3 regions of the Mucilaginibacter sp. cycad4 genome follow, and region 3 is predicted to be linked to each of the others. Evidence: riboswitches for the same ligand, from Rfam matches in the RefSeq annotation. Region 3 holds a riboswitch; each other region holds the start of a gene.
The links. A riboswitch is a leader RNA that binds a small molecule or an ion and turns the genes downstream of it on or off. The one in region 3 is predicted to bind S-adenosylmethionine.
Positions count from the first base shown of each region.

Region 1 (7,666 bases), 1.6 Mb from region 3:
GATGCCATTGGCCCGGCAGCCGTTTACAAACTCCTTGTATCTGTCGATATCAAAAAACATTTGGGTTACAATGAACTGCGCGCCCATCTCTACCTTTTGTTTAAGGTATTTGAAATCGGTTTTAAGGTTAGGGGCCTCAAAATGCTTTTCAGGGTAGCCGGCCACGCCAATACAAAAGTTTGTTTTGGCAGTATTGCCATGGTCCTCATGCAGGTAAATACCGTTGTTGAGGTTAACCACCTGCTGCAGCAAATCAGTAGCATAGCAATGGCCGTTAGGCGTAGGTACAAATGATGAATCACCGAGACGGGCATCACCGCGTAAAACGAGTACGTTTTCGATACCTAAAAACTCCAGCTCGATAAGGGCATTCTCGGTTTCGTCTTTAGTAAAGCCGCCGCAAAGCAGGTGAGGCACGGTATCGACCTTATACCTGTTCATAATAGCCGCGCAAATAGCAATAGTGCCCGGACGCTTGCGGTAAGAGAGTTTCTCGAGCAGACCGCTTGGATGCTGCTTATAAATAAAATCCTCGCGCAGGGTAGTAACATCAATAAACGGAGGTTTAAATTCCATCAATGGATCGATAGCATTATAAATGCCCTGGATGCTCTGCCCCTTTAAAGGCGGGATCAGTTCAAAAGAAAAAAGTGTTTTGCCGTTGGCGTTTGCTATATGTTCAGGTATTTTCATTTGACCCCTAACCCCCTAAAGGGGGAATTTTTTATTTAAGTTTTATAATATACTTTTTTTAGCTCCCCTCTTGAGAGCAGGGCTGTTGCATTCTAATTTAATAGTTGTTTCAACCTGTTGATATCGTTGCAAACAAGCCTTTGCGCTTGTGCGAGGTTTGGGTAATCATTTATTCTAAATACATTAATAACTATGTTTCTGAACACAGAAGTATTTTCAGGCGCATTGGATGTTCTAATTCGTGAAGCGTCTTCGTTAAATGTCACGTCCTTTACCCAATGAAGACTGTTTTCTATACTCCAATGGCTTTTAATACCATGGCAGAATATTTGCGCATTACCGATTAAGCTACTGATGAAAAAGGCGTATTCTTCCCGGATACGTCCTTTTTCTTTTACCCAGCGATGCACTTTAATAAGTTGGCTTACCCCAGCCCATGTGTTACTGATTTCCTCTGTTCCCGGGTACACCCAAACTGTTCTACGTTCTATTCGCCCTTTGTTTTTCAACAACTCAACAAACTTACTACAAACCATTGCCTCGTCCGATGTAATGGTTTCGATCTTTTTGTAAAGGTTCTTTTGATTCTTCTTCACACCTATTATATAATTGTTATCTGTATCAATAATAGCCTCTACCGTTTTTTTTGACAATGTAATGCGTCAAGTGTAAACGTTACCCCCTGTAATCCTAAACTGGAAATAAGCTGCTGAACTACAGAGATTTCACTTTGTTTTGAGTTGTCAACTAAACCATGGCCAACGACTTGATTACTCCTGCTACTATACAAGCTTACCAGGCTTACAAATCGTTGTTTGTCAAGAGAATAATCGCTCATCGTCCCTTTCATTGCCTTACCATCTATATGTAGCCATTCATTTTTAGACAAATCAATATGCTGACTGGCCCATTTATGGAAACTCTCATTTAAGCTGTTAAAGTCTAAATCTTGTATTACACGTCTTATAGTATAAAAGCTTGGAAGGCGGGCTTTATTAGGCTGAAAGAAGGCCAAAAGATCGACTTCATTCCGCTTTATAAAATCACCCATCGAACGATAGCCATGATAACCGCTCATTGTACTCATTAACACAAGCAACAGAATGAAAGTCTGGTCATGGCGCTGGCCTGCCTTTCGCCTTATATCCGGTAACTCTGATAAATACGCTAATATGCTCTTATCCATCCTAACTTTTTTGACCTCAAGTTAACTTATAATATTTAGAATGCAACAGCCCTGCTCTTGAGAGGGGGTGCGTCGGTAATGTGTGTAGGGAGGGGTGTGTTGTCTGGTGTTCATTCCCACTTTGTTTAACACACCCCTCCCCCCCCTCTCAAGAGGGGAATCGCACGCGCCTTACGCTTTTTTTTAACGCCGCCGCTCGGCTCCAGCCGAGTGGCGGCGAATTTTTTTATTCTTCCTCCCCCTTTAGGGGGCGGGGGGCTAATAATTAATATTTGGCCCCAACCATCTTTCTGCATCTTCCAACGGCATGTTTTTCCTAACCGCGTAATCTTCCACCTGGTCTTTGCTGATCTTGCCAAGGCCAAAATACCTTGCCTGCGGATGCGCGAAGTAGAAACCGCTTACCGACGCAGCCGGTAACATGGCCAGGCTTTCGGTAAGGTGCATGTGCGCGTTATTCTCGGCTTTTAACAACTCAAACAAGGTGGTTTTTTCGGTGTGGTCCGGACAGGCGGGATAGCCCGGCGCCGGACGGATACCCTGGTATTCCTCCTTGATCAGGTCGGCATTGCTTAGTTGCTCGCCTTTGGCATAGCCCCAGTGTTCTTTACGTACCAACTCATGCATTTTTTCGGCGAAGGCTTCGGCAAGGCGGTCGGCAAGGGCTTTGGCCATAATGCTGTTATAATCGTCATGGTCGGCCTCAAACTCGGCTACCAGTTCGTCGCAACCCAAACCCGTGGTTACAGCAAAGCCTCCAAAATAATCAGGCACACCGCTTTCTTTAGGTGCGATAAAATCCGACAGGGCGTAATATGGATCATTCTTTACCTTTTCGGCTTGCTGACGAAGAGTGTGAATGCGGGTTAATACTTCGGTACGACTTTCATCGGTATACAATTCAATATCATCACCTACACTATTTGCCGGCCAAAAGCCGATAACGCCGCGGGCTGTTAACAGCTTCTCGTTAACGATGCGCTTCATAAGCACCTGTGCATCGTCAAATAGTTTTTTGGCTTCAACGCCTACAAACTTATCCTCAAAGATCTTCGGATAGCTGCCGCGAAGTTCCCAGGTATGGAAAAACGGTGTCCAATCGATATAAGGCAGCAACTCTTCCAGCGGGAAATTCTCAAATACTTTGGTACCGGTAAACGCAGGTTTCGGCGCCACATCGCCATCCAGGCTAATCTGGAACTTGCCCGCGCGGGCTTCTTCGATAGTTACAAAACGTTTATCCGATTTTTTGTTGGCATGTGCTTCACGGGCTTTAGCATATTCATCCTTAATGCCCTGGATATAGGCATCGCGGTTATCCTTGCTCATGAGATTGCTGCATACGGTAACACTGCGCGATGCATCCAGCACGTGAATGGCAGCCCCGGAGTATTGCGGTGCAACTTTTACCGCCGCATGAATGCGCGATGTGGTAGCACCACCAATGATGAGCGGAATGGTAAACCCTTCGCGCTCCATTTCCTTAGCAAAATGCACCATCTCATCAAGCGACGGGGTAATTAAACCACTCAGCCCGATGATATCAACGTTTTGCTTTTTAGCCTCTTCAATAATGCGCTGTGCCGGTACCATCACCCCAAGGTCGATCACCTCGAAGTTGTTACAGGCCAACACCACGCCAACTATATTTTTGCCGATGTCATGTACATCGCCTTTTACGGTAGCCATTAAAACTTTGCCGGCATTAGCACGCTGATCAGCATTGGCGTTGTTCTTTTTCTCTTCCTCGATGAAGGGCAGCAGATAAGCCACTGCCTTTTTCATTACACGGGCCGATTTTACCACCTGCGGCAAAAACATTTTACCCGCGCCAAATAAATCACCCACGATGTTCATGCCATCCATCAGCGGACCTTCAATCACTTCAAGGGGTTTGCTGTAGGCCTGGCGGGCTTCCTCCACATCATCGTCAAGGTATTCAACGATACCCTTCACCAGTGAGTGGGAGAGGCGCTCCTGAACGGTACCTTTACGCCACTCTTCATCACGCACTACTTCTTTGCCTTTACTCTTGATGGTATCGGCAAATTCAACCAAACGCTCGGTAGCATCCGGACGGCGGTTAAGCAGTACGTCTTCCACCAGTTCCAGCAGGTTTTTGGGGATCTCTTCATAAACTTCCAGCATCCCGGCGTTAACAATACCCATATCCATACCGGCTTTAATAGCATGGTACAGGAAAGCCGAGTGCATAGCTTCGCGCACCGTATTATTACCCCTGAACGAGAAGGAGATATTACTTACCCCTCCGCTCACTTTGGCATGGGGCAGGTTTTGTTTGATCCAGCGGGTGGCTTCAATAAAGTCGACCGCATAGTTGTTATGCTCTTCTAAACCGGTAGCAACGGTAAGGATATTAGGGTCAAAAATGATGTCCTGCGGTGGGAAACCCACTTCATTCACCAGGATATCGTATGAGCGTTTACAGATTTCGATACGGCGCTCCAATGAATCGGCCTGACCGGTTTCGTCAAAGGCCATTACAACGGTGGCTGCACCATAGCTTAAGATTTTCCGGGCCTGCTCCCTGAATTTTTCCTCACCCTCTTTTAGGGAGATAGAGTTCACTATACCTTTACCCTGTACGCATTTCAAACCAGCCTCGATCACTGTCCATTTTGAGGAGTCGATCATGATAGGCAGTTTGGCGATATCCGGCTCGGAGGCAACAAGGTTCAGAAATTTCACCATCACCGCTTCCGAATCGATCATGCCCTCATCCATGTTAATGTCGATGACCTGTGCGCCTCCTTCAACCTGTTGCAGGGCAACAGATAAGGCTGCCTCATAATCTTCGGCAAGGATGAGTTTAGAGAACTTTGGAGAGCCGGTGATATTGGTACGTTCACCCACGTTCACAAAGATGCTTTCGGGTTTTATGGTAACGGATTCCAAACCGCTCAGGCGCATATCCGGCTCAATTTGCGGGATAGGGCGGGGCGGATATTTAGCAGCCTTATCGGCAATGCATTTAATATGCTCGGGTGTAGTACCACAGCAACCACCAACGATGTTAACCAACCCGGACTTGATAAAATCATCAACCTGGTGCGCGGTTTCATGCGGGGTTTCATCGTACTGGCCAAACTCGTTAGGTAAACCGGCGTTTGGGTAAGCAGAGATAAATACACCTGCTTTTTCAGAAAGCTCGGCCAGGTGTGGGCGCATTTCCCTGGCACCTAAAGCACAATTTAAACCTACTGATAGCAGGTTGGCGTGGCTTATCGAGTTCCAGAAAGCCTCAACCGTTTGCCCGGAAAGGGTACGGCCCGAAGCATCGGTAATGGTACCCGAAATCATGATACCGCCGTTATCGCGGAAGGCAGGAAAATCCTTACCGGCAGCTTTACATTCCAGCTCATACCGTTTTATGGCGAACAAAGCAGCCTTGGCGTTCAATGTATCGAAAATAGTTTCAACCAATAACAAATGCGAACCACCATCAACCAAGCCACGAACCTGGTCATAATAGGCTTCGGCAAGGTCATCAAAAGTAACGGCGCGGTATCCCGGGTCATTTACATCAGGCGATAAAGAAGCAGTACGGTTGGTTGGGCCTATGGCACCGGCAACAAAGCGCGGTTTGGCAGGGTTGCGCTGCGTATATTCATCGGCAACTTCGCGGGCAATGCGCGCACCTTCGTAGCTTAGTTCATAGGCCAGTTCTTCGAGGTGATAATCGGCAAGGGAAATTACCTGCGTACTGAAAGTATTGGTCTCAATAATATCGGCACCGGCATCCAGGTATTCGGCGTGGATGGCTTTGATAATATCGGGCCGTGTGATATTGAGCAGGTCGTTATTGCCCTGCAGGTCGCTATGATGATCGCGAAAACGCTCGCCACGAAAATCCTTCTCGGTAAGCTGGTACCGCTGTATCATGGTACCCATCGCCCCATCAATCACCAGGATGCGTTTCTGTAATTCTTTTCTAATGTCCATTTTTTGATTTCACCAATTTTTATTTGATGATTTCACCGATTGCTTTGATTTTAAAGATTGTTAGGATCTACCGACGTCTTAAGCAAATAGCCGGTCAGTAAAAATTAAATCAGTGTAATCAGAACAATCGTTGTAATCACAAATAAATAAAAGCTTATCTCGAAAAGTCGGGTGTTGTTATGACTTTCGCTTATCTGTCCGGGCGCATAATTGCTGCCTGGTAGAATGTAGCACCTTGTGAAGCACAGGTTGCTAAGACATCGCAGGGTCTAATCCCTCCGTCTTTCTCCATAAGCACCGCAAAGTTGCGCAATAAAGTTGTCATTTGCAAGTGTATAACGTACGCTAAATATCACAGCTAAGCCACATTGTTAAACAAAAAAAGCCGCCTATGAAAACGGCAGCTTTTTGATTGAGTTTCTTAATTAGAATTATCTTCTTCTGCCGAATAAACGGAGGATCATCAGGAAAAGGTTGATGAAGTCAAGGTACAATGTTAAACCACCTAAAAGGGCCATTTTACTTGTTGATGAGGTGCCATATTCAAGACCGGCTCCTATGCGTTTCAATTTCTGAACATCATAAGCGGTTAATCCAACAAATACTGCGATGCCAACATAACTGATGATGTATTCTAACTGAGAACTATGCATAAACATGTTAAATAACGATGCTACGATAATACCAATAAGACCCATCATCATGATCGATCCAAACTTGGTAAGATCGGTATTGGTTGTATACCCTGCCACGGCCATTATACCGAAAACAACAGAGGTTGTAATAAATACGCCAAGTACCGAGCTTTCTGTAAACACTCTTAGTATATAACTTAAACTAATACCCATAACTGCCGAAAAAGCGATAAACAGCAGTGCTGCTACACCGTATGATAAACGGTTAAAGCCAAATGAGATTATCAGTACGAACGCAAGCGGCGCAAACATTACAATGGTACCTAAACCGGTATTGCCGCCGGTGGCAGGGTCCCTAAGCATTTCATATAACGCCTGGTTACCTGAAAATATGAACGCACACAAGGCCGAAAGCCCCAGGGCAACAAACATCCACACAAATACATTAGCTATGAATTTGCGCGACGCATCTTGTTCATTTAATTGTATTACGTTTTTATAAACGTATTCGGGATCTTTAATTTCCATTTTTTGTTATTAAATAATATACGAATTTATGAATAAAAAGTGAATGTAAGGTGAAGAAAGGGAGGAAAGAAGCAAGACAGTTTTGTCGTCTCTATAACAAGCACCGTCATGTTGATTACTTGTTTCAACACCTCACTCGCTAAGCCACCTGCTTAGCAAATCGCCTACCTATCCAGTGGGGTGCTGAAACAAGTTCAGCATGACCCGGTTGTTGCTTTGCCCGAAAGGCTTCCGGTAAGATTAGTTTAAACGGCGCATCAACTGCTCTTCCACCTTTTTGAAAACCTGTACAGGTTTTAGGGCTCTCCACCCAAGGTTATCAAGTTCGCCGCCGAAGTTGATGTAGTAGTCGATGTTGTTGTGTTTAAACTCATCGATTACGTGGTCGCGGAAGTTGATGCCTGCTATCCAGCCGTCCTCCACATCCTGGAACCACTCTTCGTAATAGCAATCATCGCTTGAGTGAAAGTTGAGTACGTTTTCGCCTATCAGGATAAAGTGGGTGATGCCGTTATCGATCATCAGGTCAAGTAGTTCGCGCTTCAGCAGCATGATGTCGTTATTGATGGCGTCGTTCCATTCGCCTATCAGCTCAATAATGGTGTAGCCTTTATCATAATCGGCAAAAAGCACTTTAAGGTAAAGTGTATTGGAGCCGAAT
Region 1 covers NZ_CP139559.1:5,419,989-5,427,654, reverse strand. The annotation lists gene SNE26_RS22035 (methylenetetrahydrofolate reductase) at 1-693, opposite strand, end outside; partial or broken gene SNE26_RS22030 (ISAs1 family transposase) at 786-1,879, opposite strand; gene metH (methionine synthase) at 2,138-5,842, opposite strand; SAM riboswitch class I at 6,030-6,139, opposite strand; gene SNE26_RS22020 (Bax inhibitor-1/YccA family protein) at 6,274-7,005, opposite strand; gene SNE26_RS22015 (hypothetical protein) at 7,246-7,666, opposite strand, start outside.
Region 1: it holds a riboswitch for S-adenosylmethionine, as region 3 does, so the genes downstream of both, metH (methionine synthase) here and SNE26_RS15430 (TlpA disulfide reductase family protein) in region 3, are expected to answer to the same signal.

Region 2 (7,666 bases), 1.6 Mb from region 3:
CTATCGGCACCAGTTACCAACGCCGCTTGTCCTTTTAATAGTTGGGGGTTATTGCTCATAGATAAACGTTTTTGTGTTTAAGATAAGCAATTGAATTGAGAGGGGAATTGTTTTTGTCTGAACCGGGATTTCTCCCCGTCATTGCGAGGCACGAAGCAATCGCGAACTATACAGGGCGAACCTGCTAATCGGGGATTGCTTCGTGCCTCGCAATGACGCTTTTGAAGAAACGGACGACAAATTACAACGCCTTTATATAATCATGAAACATGTACAGGGCTTTCTTCTTTTCCGCTGTTAAATCATAATCTATTTTAACCATCAGGTAGTCAACCAGGTCAAAATCATCGCGCATGGTTAATTCTTTAAACAGCTCTTCCCGGTGGTCAAGGCCGTATTTTAACGACTCATTAAACTCATCCATAAATTCCTGCGGGATAGGTTTATTGGCTATCCAGGCTGCAAAGGTGAACGGCAGGCCGGTCATTTTTTGCCATTCTTCGGCAAGGTCGTAAACGTATCTGTATTGCTGCTTCTTGCCGAAGGTACGGTCGCCTATTTGCACAAAGGCGGTTTGTTCATCTGTAGATTGAGCATAATCCGGCGCATTAATTACCTGCTGTGGATTTACCTGCCAGTGGTTTTTAAGCAGCACACGGGCCAGGTTATTTGATGAGCGCGATTGCGGATCAAGCTGAATAGTGGTTACATCCTTAATATCGCAATTACTGAAAATAAAAACTGAGTTTACTGCGCCTACTGCGCCAATGCAATAGTCAGAAACAATTTCCCATTTTGGCAAACTCAATGCCGCTGCAACCGGGATAAGACCGATATCAACCACATCGTCTATGAGCTTTTGTGCACAGTCTGACGGGATATCAAGGCTCAGGTCAATTTTGTTAATAATGTCGGTATGTTGAATGCCGTATAAAAAGGGTTTGGTATTAGTGTAGCTTACTGCTGATATTCTGATCTTGTTCACAAATTCGCTATTTCTATTCTTCGGAATGTTTTAGATGTTCGGCGTTATTAAAGTCGATGATCTCAAATTTTTCGCCATTGTAGGTTACCTTATATAATACCAGGTTTTGATGCGGGAAGGTATCCATTTCGGATAAGGGTTTGCCGGTAAGGATGCAAAGCAACAAGCGTAAAGCACGGCCATGCATACAAATAAGCACGTTTTTTTCTTCAGGGTGGCTCATGATCACCTCCATGGCCTCGCGCTGGCGTACCTCAACCTCAAGCGGACTTTCGCCTCCTTCAAATTTGCTGTCGAGTTTACCATCCAGCCAATCGCGCATAATCTGCAGAAAAGCGGCTTTATTATCGGTAGTTGGCGACTGGCCTTCGTGAATGCCCCAGGCCAGCTCATCCAAACCCGGAAGCTTTTCATAAGGAATCCCCAGATCAATAAAAGGCTGGATACTTTGCTGGGTGCGCTTTAATGCCGATATATAAATTTTATCAAACGGGACTGTTTTATAAGCCTCAAAAAACTGGCAGGCCTGTTTACGGCCTTCGTCATTTAAATCGGTATCTACTCCGCGGCCCTGTATAATACCAAGTTTGTTATACTCAGTTTGGCCGTGGCGTACTATATATAAGGTTTTTTGTATCATTCTTCTTTAAGCTTAAAGCGCAAGGCTTAAAGCTTTCCTGCTTGTTGTGTTTTTTCTTTTTAGCTTCCGGCTTTAAGCTTTTAGCTTCAATTAATAACCGGTAATTTGTAGTACTGGGGCTTTGGCTCATCGCCAAACTCAAAGTTGGTATAATCCGTTACTACATTATATAATGTATCACGTTCGATGGGCTGGCGGCTTACGTGTTTAATTAACTCTACCACCTGTTTGGTGCTCATGCCGGGATGCTGCTCTTCGGCACCGGCCATTGAGTATATTTTGGTGGTATCATCCAGCGTTCCATCAATATCGTCAACGCCAAAATTAAGCGAAAGCTGTGCTGTAGTACGGCTGATCATGGCCCAGTAGGCTTTGATATGATCAAAGTTATCCAGGTAGATGCGGGATACAGCGTAATTGCGCAAATCTTCAATTACCGAAACCTCGGGTACGTGCGACATCTGGTTATCCTTGTTACGGAACTTAAGCGGAATGAATGTCTGGAACCCGCCTGTTTTATCCTGCAACTGGCGCAGGCGCTCCATGTGGTCAACACGATGTTTATATGCTTCAATATGCCCGTAAAGCATGGTTGCATTTGAACGGCCGCCAAGCTTATGCCACTCTTCATGAATAGCCAGCCACTGATCGGCAGTGCATTTATCTTTCGAGATCTGGTCCCTTATTTCAGGGTCGAAAATTTCCGCGCCGCCGCCGGGGATTGAGTCCAGCCCTGCTTCCTGCATCAGGCGCATGCCAGTGGCGTAATCAATTTTTGCTTTTTTAAATATGTAATGATATTCAACCGGAGTTAACGCCTTGATATGCAGTTCCGGGCGGTGGGCACGGATGCGGGCAAAAAGCTCCTGGTAAAAAGGCACATCATATTGCGGCAACACACCGCCAACAATATGGACCTCGGTAACGGGCTCGCCGTCATATTTGGCAACCATGTTGAACATCTCATCCATGGTATATTCCCATCCTTCTGATTTTTGTTTCAGCAGGCGCGAGTATGAACAAAATTTGCAGTCGTAAACGCAAAGATTGGTTGGCTCAATATGAAAATTACGGTTAAAATAAGTTTTATCGCCGTGGCGTTCCTCGCGAATGTAATTGGCTAAAGTGCCAAGATATCCAAGTTCGCCCTGCTCGTAAAGCAAAACGCCTTCATCAAAAGTGATGCGTTGTTTGTCAAGAACTTTTTGAGCAATATGCTTTAAATCAGCAGATAAATTCGGATCGTTAAGTAAAAACTGTAAATTATCTGAATTATGCATCAATTAAAAATTTGACCAAAGGTACTAAAAAGCATAAAAGTAATATGCGTTATGACACATATCGGCCAAATTTCACGGTAAATTACAATAAAGTTACAGAGCCTTGATTTCGCTTATAGCGATGCCTGTTGAGCAATCATCCTGGCAGCCATTGGGTACATAGCTGGCTATTGAGATCATACCATCATTATTGGTTTCAAAATAAATGGTGTTCTTTTTCTTATCTGCTGCAAGCCATTCGTTCTTTGCTTTTTGATAAACCTGGTCCAGGGTTATTGGCGCAGCACCGGCGGCGTGCTGGTTTAACGAATTTTTATCTTCATACCATTGATCCCCTATTTTTTTTGTTGGAGGAGTATTTGCAGCTGTATATTCTAAAGTATATGAAAGATAATCTCTTGATACTACCGCGCCATTTTGAACGGTGATCTTTGTTTCGGAGCCATAGCCAAAAATTGAACCGGCATTAACGGTGTAAGTATAAGAGTTTTTGCTTTCGGCCTTAAAGTTTTGCCATGCTTTATAGCTTTTGTCGTAGGCTGTATCATTGGCATCTTTTTTACAGGCATATAGCCCTATAATAGCAAACAGGAAGATAAGGCATTTTTTCATGTGGTTTGGTTTTTAAACCTATTCGGCAAAAAATATAAAAACGCTACAGCTAAAAACAAATATTCTTGTTTATTTTGGCCGATATCATAATACAATACCATGAAAACTGAAACTATAGCCATACACGCCGGTAACCACGTTGATGAAGCAACAAGGGCCGTGATACAACCCATTATTATGTCAACCACGTTTGAGCGCGGTGAGGATGGCGGTTTCCCGGCGGGTTATATTTACAGCCGTTCATCAAACCCCAACCGCCATGCATTGGAGCATGTGCTGGCTAAGTTAGAGGGCGGTGTTGAAGCGGCTTCCTTTTCATCGGGCAATGCGGCCGGGATGTCGGTATTTCAATCATTGGAGCCTGGCACCCATATAATTGCGCCCGATGATATGTATCACGGCCTGCGCAACCAGCTTAAAACCCTTTTCGCCGGGATCCTTACCTTCGATTTTATCGATGTGAACGATCCGGAAGTTTTGCAGCAGCACATTAAACCCGAAACAGGTTTGATCTGGATAGAAACGCCTTCAAACCCTTTGCTTAAAATAACCGATATTAAAAAGGTAGTTGCCATTGCCAAAGCAAAGGGTATTAAAGTTTTATGCGATAATACTTTTGCAACACCAATTTGCCAGCGGCCGCTTGAGCTGGGCGCGGATATGGTTATGCACTCGGCCACCAAATACTTCGGCGGGCACAGCGACCTGATGGGCGGCGTTTTGATTACTGCCGAAAAGAACGATTGGTGGACAAAAATCAGGCAGGTGCAGGAAATGGGTGGCGCTATCCCCTCGCCTATGGACTGCTATTACCTGGTACGCAGTATCAAAACCTTGCCGTACCGTGTAAAAGGCCATGTACAAAATGCCCAATTGCTTGCCGAATATCTTGAACAACATCCGAATGTTGAACAGGTAATGTACCCTGGTTTGCCATCGCACCCGCAACACGATATTGCCAAAGATCAGATGCTGGCTTTTGGTGGGATGTTATCCTTTACTATTAAAGGTGATGAGAACGATACCCATAACATTATTAATAAACTTAAGCTATTCATTAAAGCAACCAGCCTGGGCGGTGTTGAAAGCCTGATAGAACACCGGGCTACCGTTGAAGGCCCTGATACAAAAACACCGCGAAACCTGCTTAGGGTTTCCGTTGGGCTGGAGCATATTGATGATCTGATAGCTGATATGGAACAGGCTTTATTGAGGTAAAAGGCAAAAGGTTAAAGGTTTTGTGAGAAAAGGATTTTCGATCTACACGAACGCTACTACCTTTTGCCTTTAACCTTTTACCTCAAAAAAAATAAAATTTGGTACATTATCCCATAATCCCTTATATTCGCAACATTATTTGGTAGCGATACCAAGGTCGATCAATACTCCGCACATAGTTCGGGTTTTGATTTATAAAGAAGCGGCGAGAGATCAGGCTCAATGACCCGCTGGCAACCCTTCAATGTTGAAGAAGGTGCCAATTCCTGTCCCGGCAAATAACACCGGGGAATATAAATTTATAACCATGAAAAGTTTAATTAAATTTACGCAACGCAACACTTTTTACACCTTAAACGGTAACGTACAATATATTAGCTCCCCTATTGGCTGTATTTGTATGTGTTGCTGCTGTTGATGCTTAGCACGCTCCTATTTTTCATTCTCTGAAAAGCGTGTTGTTAACCGGTTGTTTTTAAACCGGCTTTCCAAATCCATCTAAACATTAAAAATCTAAATTAAACACATTAAAAAATTACAACTATGTCTGCCTTAAAATTCGAAACCTTACAATTACACGCCGGCCAGGAAGTTGATCCAACCACAGGTTCACGCGCTGTGCCCATTTACCAAACTACTTCATACGTATTTAACAGTGCCGAGCATGGTGCTAACCTGTTTGCATTAAAAGAGTTTGGTAATATTTACACCCGCATCATGAACCCCACTACCGATGTATTTGAAAAACGCATCGCAGCTTTAGAGGGCGGGGTGGCTGCGCTGGCAACAGCATCGGGCCAGGCCTCACAGTTTCTTGCCCTGAATAATATTTTACAGGTTGGCGATAACTTTGTTACTTCCCCTTTCCTGTATGGTGGCACTTATAACCAGTTTAAAGTAGCATTTAAACGTTTGGGTATCAATGCGCGCTTTGCCAAAGATGATACCGCGGCAAGCATTGAAGCACTTATTGATGATAAAACAAAAGCAATTTTCCTGGAAACCATAGGTAATCCCGGCTTTACCATTGCCGATTTTGACAAGGTGAGCGAAGTTGCCAAAAAACATGATCTGCCATTAATTGTTGATAATACCTTCGGCGCGGGTGGTTACCTCTTCCGCCCTATCGAACATGGCGCTAACGTAGTTGTTGAGTCGACAACCAAATGGATTGGCGGGCATGGCACCAGTATTGGCGGTGTTATAATTGACGCCGGTAATTACAACTGGGGCAATGGCAAGTTCCCGCAATTTACAGAGCCATCTGAAGGTTACCACGGACTGATATTTAACGATGTATTTGGTATCGGCGGTCCGTTTGGCAATATTCAATTTATTATCCGCGCCCGTGTTGAGGGCTTGAGAGATTTCGGTCCCTCTCAGGCGCCATTTAATTCATGGTTGAATATCCAGGGACTGGAAACGCTGTCACTGCGTGTACAGCGCCACGTTGACAATGCCCTGCAATTAGCCAAATGGCTGGAGCAGCATCCGCAGGTGGCAAGCGTAAATTACCCGGGACTGGAATCATCACCGTACCACGAGCTTGCAAAAAAATATTTAAAAAATGGTTTTGGCGGCGTATTGTCATTCGAGATTAAGGGGAGTAAAGAGCAGGCCAGCCAGGTGATCAACAACCTGAAACTGGTAAGCCATTTAGCCAATGTGGGCGATGCAAAAACGCTGATCATCCAGCCATCGGCAACCACACATCAGCAATTATCTGCTGAAGAGCAATTAGCTGCCGGTGTTACACCAGCATCATTGCGTGTAGCTGTTGGCATTGAGCATATTGACGATATCAAAGCCGATTTTGAGCAGGCTTTTGCGAAGATTAGGGCAAGTGAGGGTGAATTAGTTTAACAATGTATAGTTTTTTTTAAGTGATATAGTAAACGTTACGTGTAGTTAAGTCTTAAGTTCTAAGTCTACAGCCCGAAGTCAAATCTTTAAAATGTTTGACTTTCGACTTCAAACTAAAGACTTTCGACTTAACACAGCGTGACAAATAACAAGAATGAACGCAGAGATATTTAAATACACTGATACTTTTGAATTTGAATCGGGCCGGCAGCTTGAGGGCTTAGAGATAGGCTTTCATACATACGGCAGGTTAAATAAGGAAAAAAATAACGTTGTTTGGGTTTGCCATGCGCTCACAGCCAACAGCGATGTGTTTGACTGGTGGAAGGGACTTATTGGTGAGGGCTACTTTTTCAACCCCGAAGAGCATTTTATAGTTTGCGCCAATATTTTGGGTTCGCCTTATGGTACTACCAGTCCGTTGAGCATTAACCCGGTTACCGGGCAGCCTTATTATCTTTCATATCCCCAGTTTACTACAAGAGATATGGTTAAAGCGCACCAGTTGCTTGCCGAACATTTAAACATCAATAATATCAGTGTATTGATTGGCGGTTCATTAGGTGGGCAGCAGGCTATGGAATGGGCTATTATTGAACCAGAGCGGATCAAAAATCTGATCCTGATAGCTACCAACGCTAAACACTCGCCATGGGGCATTGCCTTTAACGAATCGCAGCGTTTAGCTATTACTGCCGACCGCACCTTTTATGCCAATACGCCCGAAGGCGGTCAGAAAGGCTTAAAAGCCGCGCGCAGTATTGCGCTTTTAAGTTATCGTACTTATAAAACTTACGGTATTACCCAGCAGGAAGAAGCCGACGATGTACAGGACAATTTCCGCTCTTCATCATACCAAAATTACCAGGGTCAAAAGCTGGTGAACCGCTTTAACGCTTATAGCTATTGGTACCTGACCAAAGTGATGGATTCGCACAATGTAGGCCGCGGCCGTCACGGGGTTGATAAAGCCTTGAGCCTCATCAAAGCAAAAACTTTGGTTATCGGTATCTCATCAGATGTTTTATTCCCTGTTGAGGAGCAGCAATACCTGTTCAGGCATATCCC
Region 2 covers NZ_CP139559.1:2,187,499-2,195,164, forward strand. The annotation lists gene SNE26_RS08890 (SDR family oxidoreductase) at 1-59, opposite strand, end outside; gene SNE26_RS08895 (menaquinone biosynthesis protein) at 242-985, opposite strand; gene SNE26_RS08900 (histidine phosphatase family protein) at 999-1,625, opposite strand; gene mqnE (aminofutalosine synthase MqnE) at 1,712-2,905, opposite strand; gene SNE26_RS08910 (hypothetical protein) at 2,999-3,517, opposite strand; gene SNE26_RS08915 (aminotransferase class V-fold PLP-dependent enzyme) at 3,617-4,735, shown strand; SAM riboswitch class I at 4,925-5,035, shown strand; gene SNE26_RS08920 (O-acetylhomoserine aminocarboxypropyltransferase/cysteine synthase) at 5,279-6,598, shown strand; gene metX (homoserine O-acetyltransferase) at 6,753-7,666, shown strand, end outside.
Region 2: it holds a riboswitch for S-adenosylmethionine, as region 3 does, so the genes downstream of both, SNE26_RS08920 (O-acetylhomoserine aminocarboxypropyltransferase/cysteine synthase) here and SNE26_RS15430 (TlpA disulfide reductase family protein) in region 3, are expected to answer to the same signal.

Region 3 (7,666 bases):
AATGTGCATACCGGGGCTTCCGGATTTTAAGGCATTACAGGATGCTGGTGTTAAAAGGATTAGTGCAGGCCCTTTTTTGAATATGAACATTTACAAAGCATTGGAAACCTCAATTGAAAAGATAACTGCCGAAAATAGTTTTGCAAGTCTCTTTAATTGAAGCCGATAAATCTCAACTATAGGTTGTAAGGAGATGAAAACTTTTTTGCGAGACTTGAAGTTATTGTGGATGTAGTTATAAATCTACAAATAAGTTTAGGTTAAAAGTCCCTGCGGCGAGCGTTAGGGGCTTTTTGTTTTTTATAGGATAATAAGGCCTGATATTATAATGGAAATCGTTTTGAAATCATATGGCGATTAAAAAACGATAAGGTAAAAATTCCCACACGAATTTTTACGTATTAATCGAATTACACGAATTTTGAATAGGTGTTAATTTAAGATTCGTGTAGAAATTTTTCGGGAGAAGATTTAGCAAAACAAATCGAATTGTTTTAAACTCCATTTCATTCACGCAATGTTTCAAAGTCCCCCGGTAAATAAATGGAAGCGCGATTTATTGTTTTGAAATAGACATAAAAAGTGCTATAATTGTTTATGTGTACGTACACGTAATGATTTGGAATGTAACATATAAGTATCATCAAATGGACTCTCCGGGTTTAAAAATCATCAATGCAAAAATCATCACGCCAACACGGATCATCAGAAACGGTGCGTTACTGGCCCGAAACGGTAAAATCATCGCTATTGCTGAAGGTAATATTGATAGTGCCGGCGAAACGGTAATTGATGCGGGTGGTAAATACCTGTCGCCCGGCTTTATTGATATTCATGTACATGGCGGCGGGGGGCATGATTTTATGGATAATACTGTTGAGGCCTATCTTGAAATTGCAAAGCTGCACGCCAGCCATGGTACAACGGCCTTTACACCAACAACACTAAGCTGTGAGCAGGGTGCTTTACTCAAAACCCTAAGCCTGTATGAAGAATCGGTGCCATTGAACAAAGATGGGGCACAGTTTTTAGGGATGCACATTGAGGGACCTTACTTTGCTTTGGAGCAGCGCGGTGCACAGGATCCCCGCTTTATCCGGTTACCTGATCCGCAGGAATACCATGAAATTTTACGTCATTCATCCATTGTAAAACGATGGAGCGCCGCCCCCGAGTTAAAAGGCGCCGTTGAATTTGGACGTTTCCTGAAATCAAAAGGGATCTTGCCATCCATAGCGCATACCAACGCCATTTACGAAGAAGTACTTGAAGCCTATGAAAACGGATATACGCATATCACCCACTTTTACTCATGCATGTCGGGCGTAACCCGGCGCAATGCTTACAGGTATGCAGGCGTTATTGAAAGCGGTTATTTACTGGAGGACATGACGGTAGAAATAATTGCCGACGGAAGGCACCTGCCCCCGGCCTTGCTTAAGCTTGTTTATAAGATCAAGGGACCGGAAAAGATTGCCCTGATAACGGATGCCATGCGCGCCGCCGGAATGCCGCCCGGCGAAAGTATTTTAGGCGATCTCCGTAATGGCCTGAAAGTAATAGTTGAAGATAATGTGGCAAAACTGCCCGACAGAAGCGCCTTTGCCGGAAGCGTCGCGACTACCATTCAACTGGTTAAAAACATGATCACACTTGCCGATGTACCGGTAATTGATGCCGTGAAAATGATGACCCTAACCCCGGCTAAAATTATGCGGGCTGATGAAACCAAAGGATCAATAGCTGTTGGGAAAGATGCCGACCTTGTGATTTTTGATGATGAAATCAACCTGCATAAAACCATCATCGGCGGTAAAATTGTTTATTCCATTTAAACAGTTGATGATACTTCCATGTTAAAGAAAATAAAGGCAGAAAAGCTCGAAGTGATCGTGTTGAAAAACCGGGCCTCTCTTGGCCAAACAGCAGCCAAAATGGTAAGCGGGAAAATTAAACAGCTGCTGCTTACTAAACCTGTAATCAATATGATTTTCGCGGCAGCTCCGTCGCAAAATGAATTTCTGGATGCTTTGGTGAGCGACGGCGACATTGAATGGCAAAAAATAAATGCTTTTCATATGGATGAGTACCTCGGTTTACCTCGTGCTGCTCCTCAATTGTTCAGCAGTTTTCTTAAACGGATGCTTTTTGAGCGGGTGCCATTTGCCTCAGTTAACTATATCGATGGCAATGCCGCAAACTATAAAGCCGAATGTGAACGCTATGCCCTGCTGCTGAAAAATAACCCGGTTGATATTGTATGCATGGGGATAGGGGAGAACACCCATATAGCCTTTAATGATCCGCATATGGCAAACTTCCATGACCCGGAAATGGTAAAAAGAGTGCAACTGGATCATGCCTGCAGGCAACAGCAGGTTAATGACGGTTGTTTTGAAACGTTAGATACTGTACCCGAATACGCGCTTACACTAACTATCCCCGCCCTGGTGGCTGCTGCCGATATTTTTTGCATGGTGCCCGGCGCTAATAAAGCGGAGGCGGTAAAATATACCCTGCATGAGCCCGTTTCAGAGCGTTATCCCTCCACCATCTTAAAAACACATCATAACGCTATCCTTTTTGTTGATGCCGATAGTTTTAGCCGGATTTAGCAGTTCTGAGTCTTTAGCCATAAGTCAAAGTATCTAAAAGAAAAACCTGACTTATAACTTTGAACTTAACAGTTGATTATTTCATTTTATTGCAATAATTATATAAAGTCTATGGTTTTAGTAGTATTTGTATATATTTGCATCATCAAAACGGTTCTTTGAATATTTTATTATCAAGAAAGACTGAGGGAAAGGCCCTGTGATGTCTTAGCAACCTGTAAGCCCATTGTTATAAAGGTGCTAATTCCTGTCTGCCCAAAATAGGGTGGAAAAGATAATGTAATACGCTATTGCCTTGCATAGTGCAGGGCGCTGTATACTTCCTTTCTCTCTTCAATTTTCTTGTTAATAAACTATTGAAATATCACCGGGATGATATTACGGTTTAACATGTATAGCAATGAACATTAAACATTTACTTTTTACCTGCTCACTTTCAATAACTACATTGCTGGCTGCCGCGCAAACAAAAACTGCCGCCGACCCTGCTGCGGTCGACCGCGGTTATATCGTAAAAACGGGCGACGTTGCTCCGGCAGATTTCGACCTTGTACTCAACGACGGTACTAAAACATCATTAAAGCAATTGCGGGGCAAAGTGGTTATCCTGCAGTTTACCGCAAGCTGGTGCAGCGTATGCCGCGAGGAAATGCCTCATTTGGAAAAAGAGATCTGGCAGGCTTATAAAGATAAAGGCCTGGTTTTAATCGGCGTTGACCGCGATGAGCCGCTTGAAAAAGTGAAGGGTTTCCACCAGGCTATGAATATCAGTTATCCGCTGGCACTGGATCCGGGTGCTGAGATCTTCGGCCGATATGCTAACAAAAAGAGCGGCGTTACCCGCAACGTGGTTATCAACCGTGATGGAAAAATAGTTTATCTCACCCGTTTATATGATAAACAGGAATTTGCATCCATGTTAAAAGCGGTTGATGCTTTGGTGAACAATAAAATAGCATCTGTTAACTAAAAAAGCTACTGATAGCAGCCCTGTGAACAGCCATTAAATCAAAAATCTATCTATCTGCACTTATTTAATACCCGTTTTTATGAAAACAAAAACTACCCCCTTACACAAAAATGCTTCGGTTTCATTAGCACAATCAACGTGTAAATTCTATTCAAGTATGCAAAGCATGCATTGTTGCTGTTAATTTCTTACAGCATGTATGGTATTAATGCCCAGGCATGCTGCAGCTTGCAATGGCATTAATAGATACTATCCCCCTAATCAATTCTTTACAGCTATAATTAGGTTTATGAGCCGGGCAAATCATGCCTGCTGAGGCCATTGCCATGCTTTTTGTACCTGTATCGGCATTAAAAATTAAAACAATTTTAATTATCATGTTAAAAATTTACAAGCTATTACTGGCAATTGTATTGCCTTTTATTCTCGTCCAAACGGTTGCGGGGCAATCCGTTAAAATAAGCGGGGTGGTAACCGCTAAAGCCGACGGGCTGCCGCTGCCCGGTGTTAGTGTATCTGTTAAAGGTAAAAACACGGGTGCACAAACCAATGTAGATGGCAGATATGCCATCAGTGCTAATGTGAACGATGTGCTCAGGGTGAGCTATATTGGTTTTACAACCCAGGAGATTCCGGTTACGCAAGGTACTTCAACCTTAAATATCGTATTAATTGAAGCGCCAAATTCATTGAATGAGGTGGTTATAACAGCCCTCAATATCTCAAAAGATAAAAAGTCGTTGGGTTATTCCGTGCAGGGTTTAAAATCAAAAGATATATCTGAGGCAAAAGAAACCAACTTTGTAAACGCGCTGGCAGGTAAAATTGCCGGTGTACAGGTTACCAATAGCCAGGGCGATATGGGTTCATCGCGCATTGTTATCCGCGGCGAAACTTCCATATCAGGTAATAATCAGCCCTTATTTGTGGTGGATGGGGTTATAGTTGATAACAGCCAGTTTTTAGGAACTAATGGTTCAAGGGATTTTGCCAATGCTATTTCGGATCTTAATTCGGAAGATATTGAATCGGTAAGTGTGTTGAAAGGACCAAACGCTGCTGCGCTTTATGGTTCACGTGCGGCAGCAGGTGTTATTCTTATCAGGACTAAAACAGGTAAAGGTGCAAAAGGATTGGGTGTTACCATAAACTCCAATACCAGTTTTTCAAATGTGCAGTTACTGCCCGATTATCAGAACCAGTATGGACAGGGCTCAAATGGAAAATTCAATTATGTTGATGGCAAAGGCGGCGGTGTTAACGATGGTGTTGACGAAAGCTGGGGCCCTGCATTGGATGGTTCATTGATCCCGCAGTTTTATTCAAACGGCCAGGCTGTTCCGTTTGTGGCGCATCCCGATAACGTAAAAGACTTTTTCAAAACCGGGGTTACACTTAATAATGGCATCGCGATAGCAAGCAGCAGCGATAAAAGCGATTTCAGGCTATCATATAATAACCTGCACCAAACAGGTATTGTACCTAATACTTCACAAGGGCGCAACTCTTTCGCTTTAAATTCGAGCTATCGTATTAATCCTAAATTAACTGTAAATACTATTGTTGATTACAGCAAGGACGATGCTGACAACCTTCCGGGCACATATGGAAAACGGGCAACCAGCACCATGCTGCAGTTTACCTGGTTTGGTCGCCAGGTTGATATCAACCAGTTGAAAAATTATAAAGATGCCAATGGTAATACCTTTAACTGGAATAACAGCTATTACAGCAACCCTTACTGGCTGGCTTATGAAAACACGGTTGGTCAGCATAAAAATCACCTGATAGGTAGCATCGAATTGAATTATAAGATCATCGATGGCCTGTCGGCAAACTTTCGCACAGGTACCGATTATTATAATGACCGCCGTAAGATCAAAGTAGCCTATGGCACCAACGGAACGCCATTTGGCTCATACGAAGAGGATGCTTACAGCGTAAACGAAAATAATACGGAAGCGAGATTGCAATACACCAGGAAGCTAAATAATGACTTTTCGCTTGATGTATTTGGAGGCGGCAATATCGCCGTCAGGACAACCGAACGAAACGATCAGGTAGCACCAAAACTTGCCGTTGCCGGATTATATACGCTGAGCAACTCCCGCGATCCGCTGGTTTCAACCAATGAATATGGCAAACTAAAAACTTACAGCTACTTTGGCTCGGCACAGCTTGGCTTCAGAAACTATGCGTTTATTAACTTTACAACCCGTAACGATTGGTCATCAAGCTTACCGGCCGACGCGCTGTCTTATTTCTATCCATCCGTAAACGGCAGCTTAATATTGTCAGAGGCACTGGGTATCAAAAGCGATGTGCTCACCTATGCTAAATTGAGAGGAGGCTGGTCAAAAGTAGGTAAGGCGACTGATCCTTATCAATTAATTAATGTTTTCACTTCTTCAACTCTTTTTAATGGCAACCCGCAACTAAGTTCACCTGCAATTGATTTGAATAATCACCTTAAACCAGAAACTACAACATCGGCAGAAGCTGGTTTTGAACTGGGTTTTTTTCATGATAGGATACATCTGGATGTAAGTGGCTATAACACCAATAGTACTAACCAGATTCTTACAGTACAGGTAAGTTCAGCAGTAGGGTATAACTACAAAGTAATAAACGGTGGCCGTATCAACAATAAAGGCCTGGAAGTTCAGTTGGGCCTTACCCCGATTAAATCTAAAGGATTCACTTGGGATATTACTACCAACTACTCATTAAACCGCAGTAAAGTAGTTTCGCTTGATGCTGAAGGCCGCCTTGAAAACGTACCGTTAGGATCCGACCGCACTGTACAGGTTTTAGCCGCGCGTGGTTTGCCTTACGGAACACTTTATGGTACTGCTTACCAGCGCAATGCTTCCGGGCAGATTATCATTGATGGCAGCGGCATACCTGTGTTCAGCGCAACCAAACGTGCTCTTGGTAAGTATACCCCAAATTGGTTAGGAAGTATCAATAACAGTTTTTCGTACAAGGGAATTAACCTGAGCTTTTTGGTTGACGCGCGTTTCGGTGGTTCTATTTATTCAAACACAAACCGCACAGGTACCTATACCGGTGTACTTGCTTCCACATTACCTGGGCGCGGCGCTGCCAATGGCGGTTTGAGCTATTATTATCCGGATAATAAACCAACAAATCCGGCAGTGCAGGTTACCGGTGCGGCCCCTGCCGGTGTAACTGTATATAACGATGGTATGATATTTAAAGGCGTAAAGGCCGATGGCTCTCCAAATACCACTATCATACCGGCACAGTCATACTATAAAGGCTTTACCAATATTGACGAAGCTTTTGTATACGATGCCTCATATATCAAACTTCGCGAAGTGAAACTGGGCTATTCCATACCGGCAAAATTGATTAATAAGATAGGTTTCCAGGGAGCTACGTTTTCGGTAGTTGGCCGTAACCTGTGGATCATCCATAAAAACGCTCCGAATATTGATCCGGAAACTGCCTTCAATACAGGCAATGGCCAGGGATTGGAAGATCTTACCCTGCCAACTGTACGCAACATCGGTTTTAACGTAAACCTTAAATTTTAAAACATCATGAAACTTAAATATATAAGCATATTATCCGGCGCGATCTTATTATCGGTAACATCGTGCAAAAAGGAACTTGTGAGGATCAATCAAAATCCTAACGGCTCACAAACAGCACAGCCAGATTACCTTTTGACCGCTGCAACCAAAGCAACTGCCGATACTTATTGGGGGGTAGCTAATAATATGGATGCCAGTTTGCTTTTTGTGCAATACTGGTCTAAAATTCAGTATACCGATCCCGACAGGTATATTTATGCCAGCACTGCTTTTGAAGATCTTTGGTCGGCAGGTTATGCAAAAGGTATTATAAACTTTAATGAGATTATTAGACTTGCCGATGCGCAGGGTAATGCTAATTATAAAGGTGTTGCGTTGGTGCTGCGTTCATGGACATTTAGTTTATTAACCGAGGCTTTTGGCAATATCCCTTACAAGCAGGCAACCAATATCGATCAATACCTTACCCCTGCTTATGATACTCAGAAAGATGTTTATTTTGCTTTGCTGGATGACCTGAA
Region 3 covers NZ_CP139559.1:3,823,962-3,831,627, reverse strand. The annotation lists gene SNE26_RS15445 (isocitrate lyase/phosphoenolpyruvate mutase family protein) at 1-160, shown strand, start outside; gene nagA (N-acetylglucosamine-6-phosphate deacetylase) at 648-1,835, shown strand; gene SNE26_RS15435 (glucosamine-6-phosphate deaminase) at 1,854-2,615, shown strand; SAM riboswitch class I at 2,783-2,896, shown strand; gene SNE26_RS15430 (TlpA disulfide reductase family protein) at 3,016-3,585, shown strand; gene SNE26_RS15425 (SusC/RagA family TonB-linked outer membrane protein) at 3,963-7,145, shown strand; gene SNE26_RS15420 (SusD/RagB family nutrient-binding outer membrane lipoprotein) at 7,152-7,666, shown strand, end outside.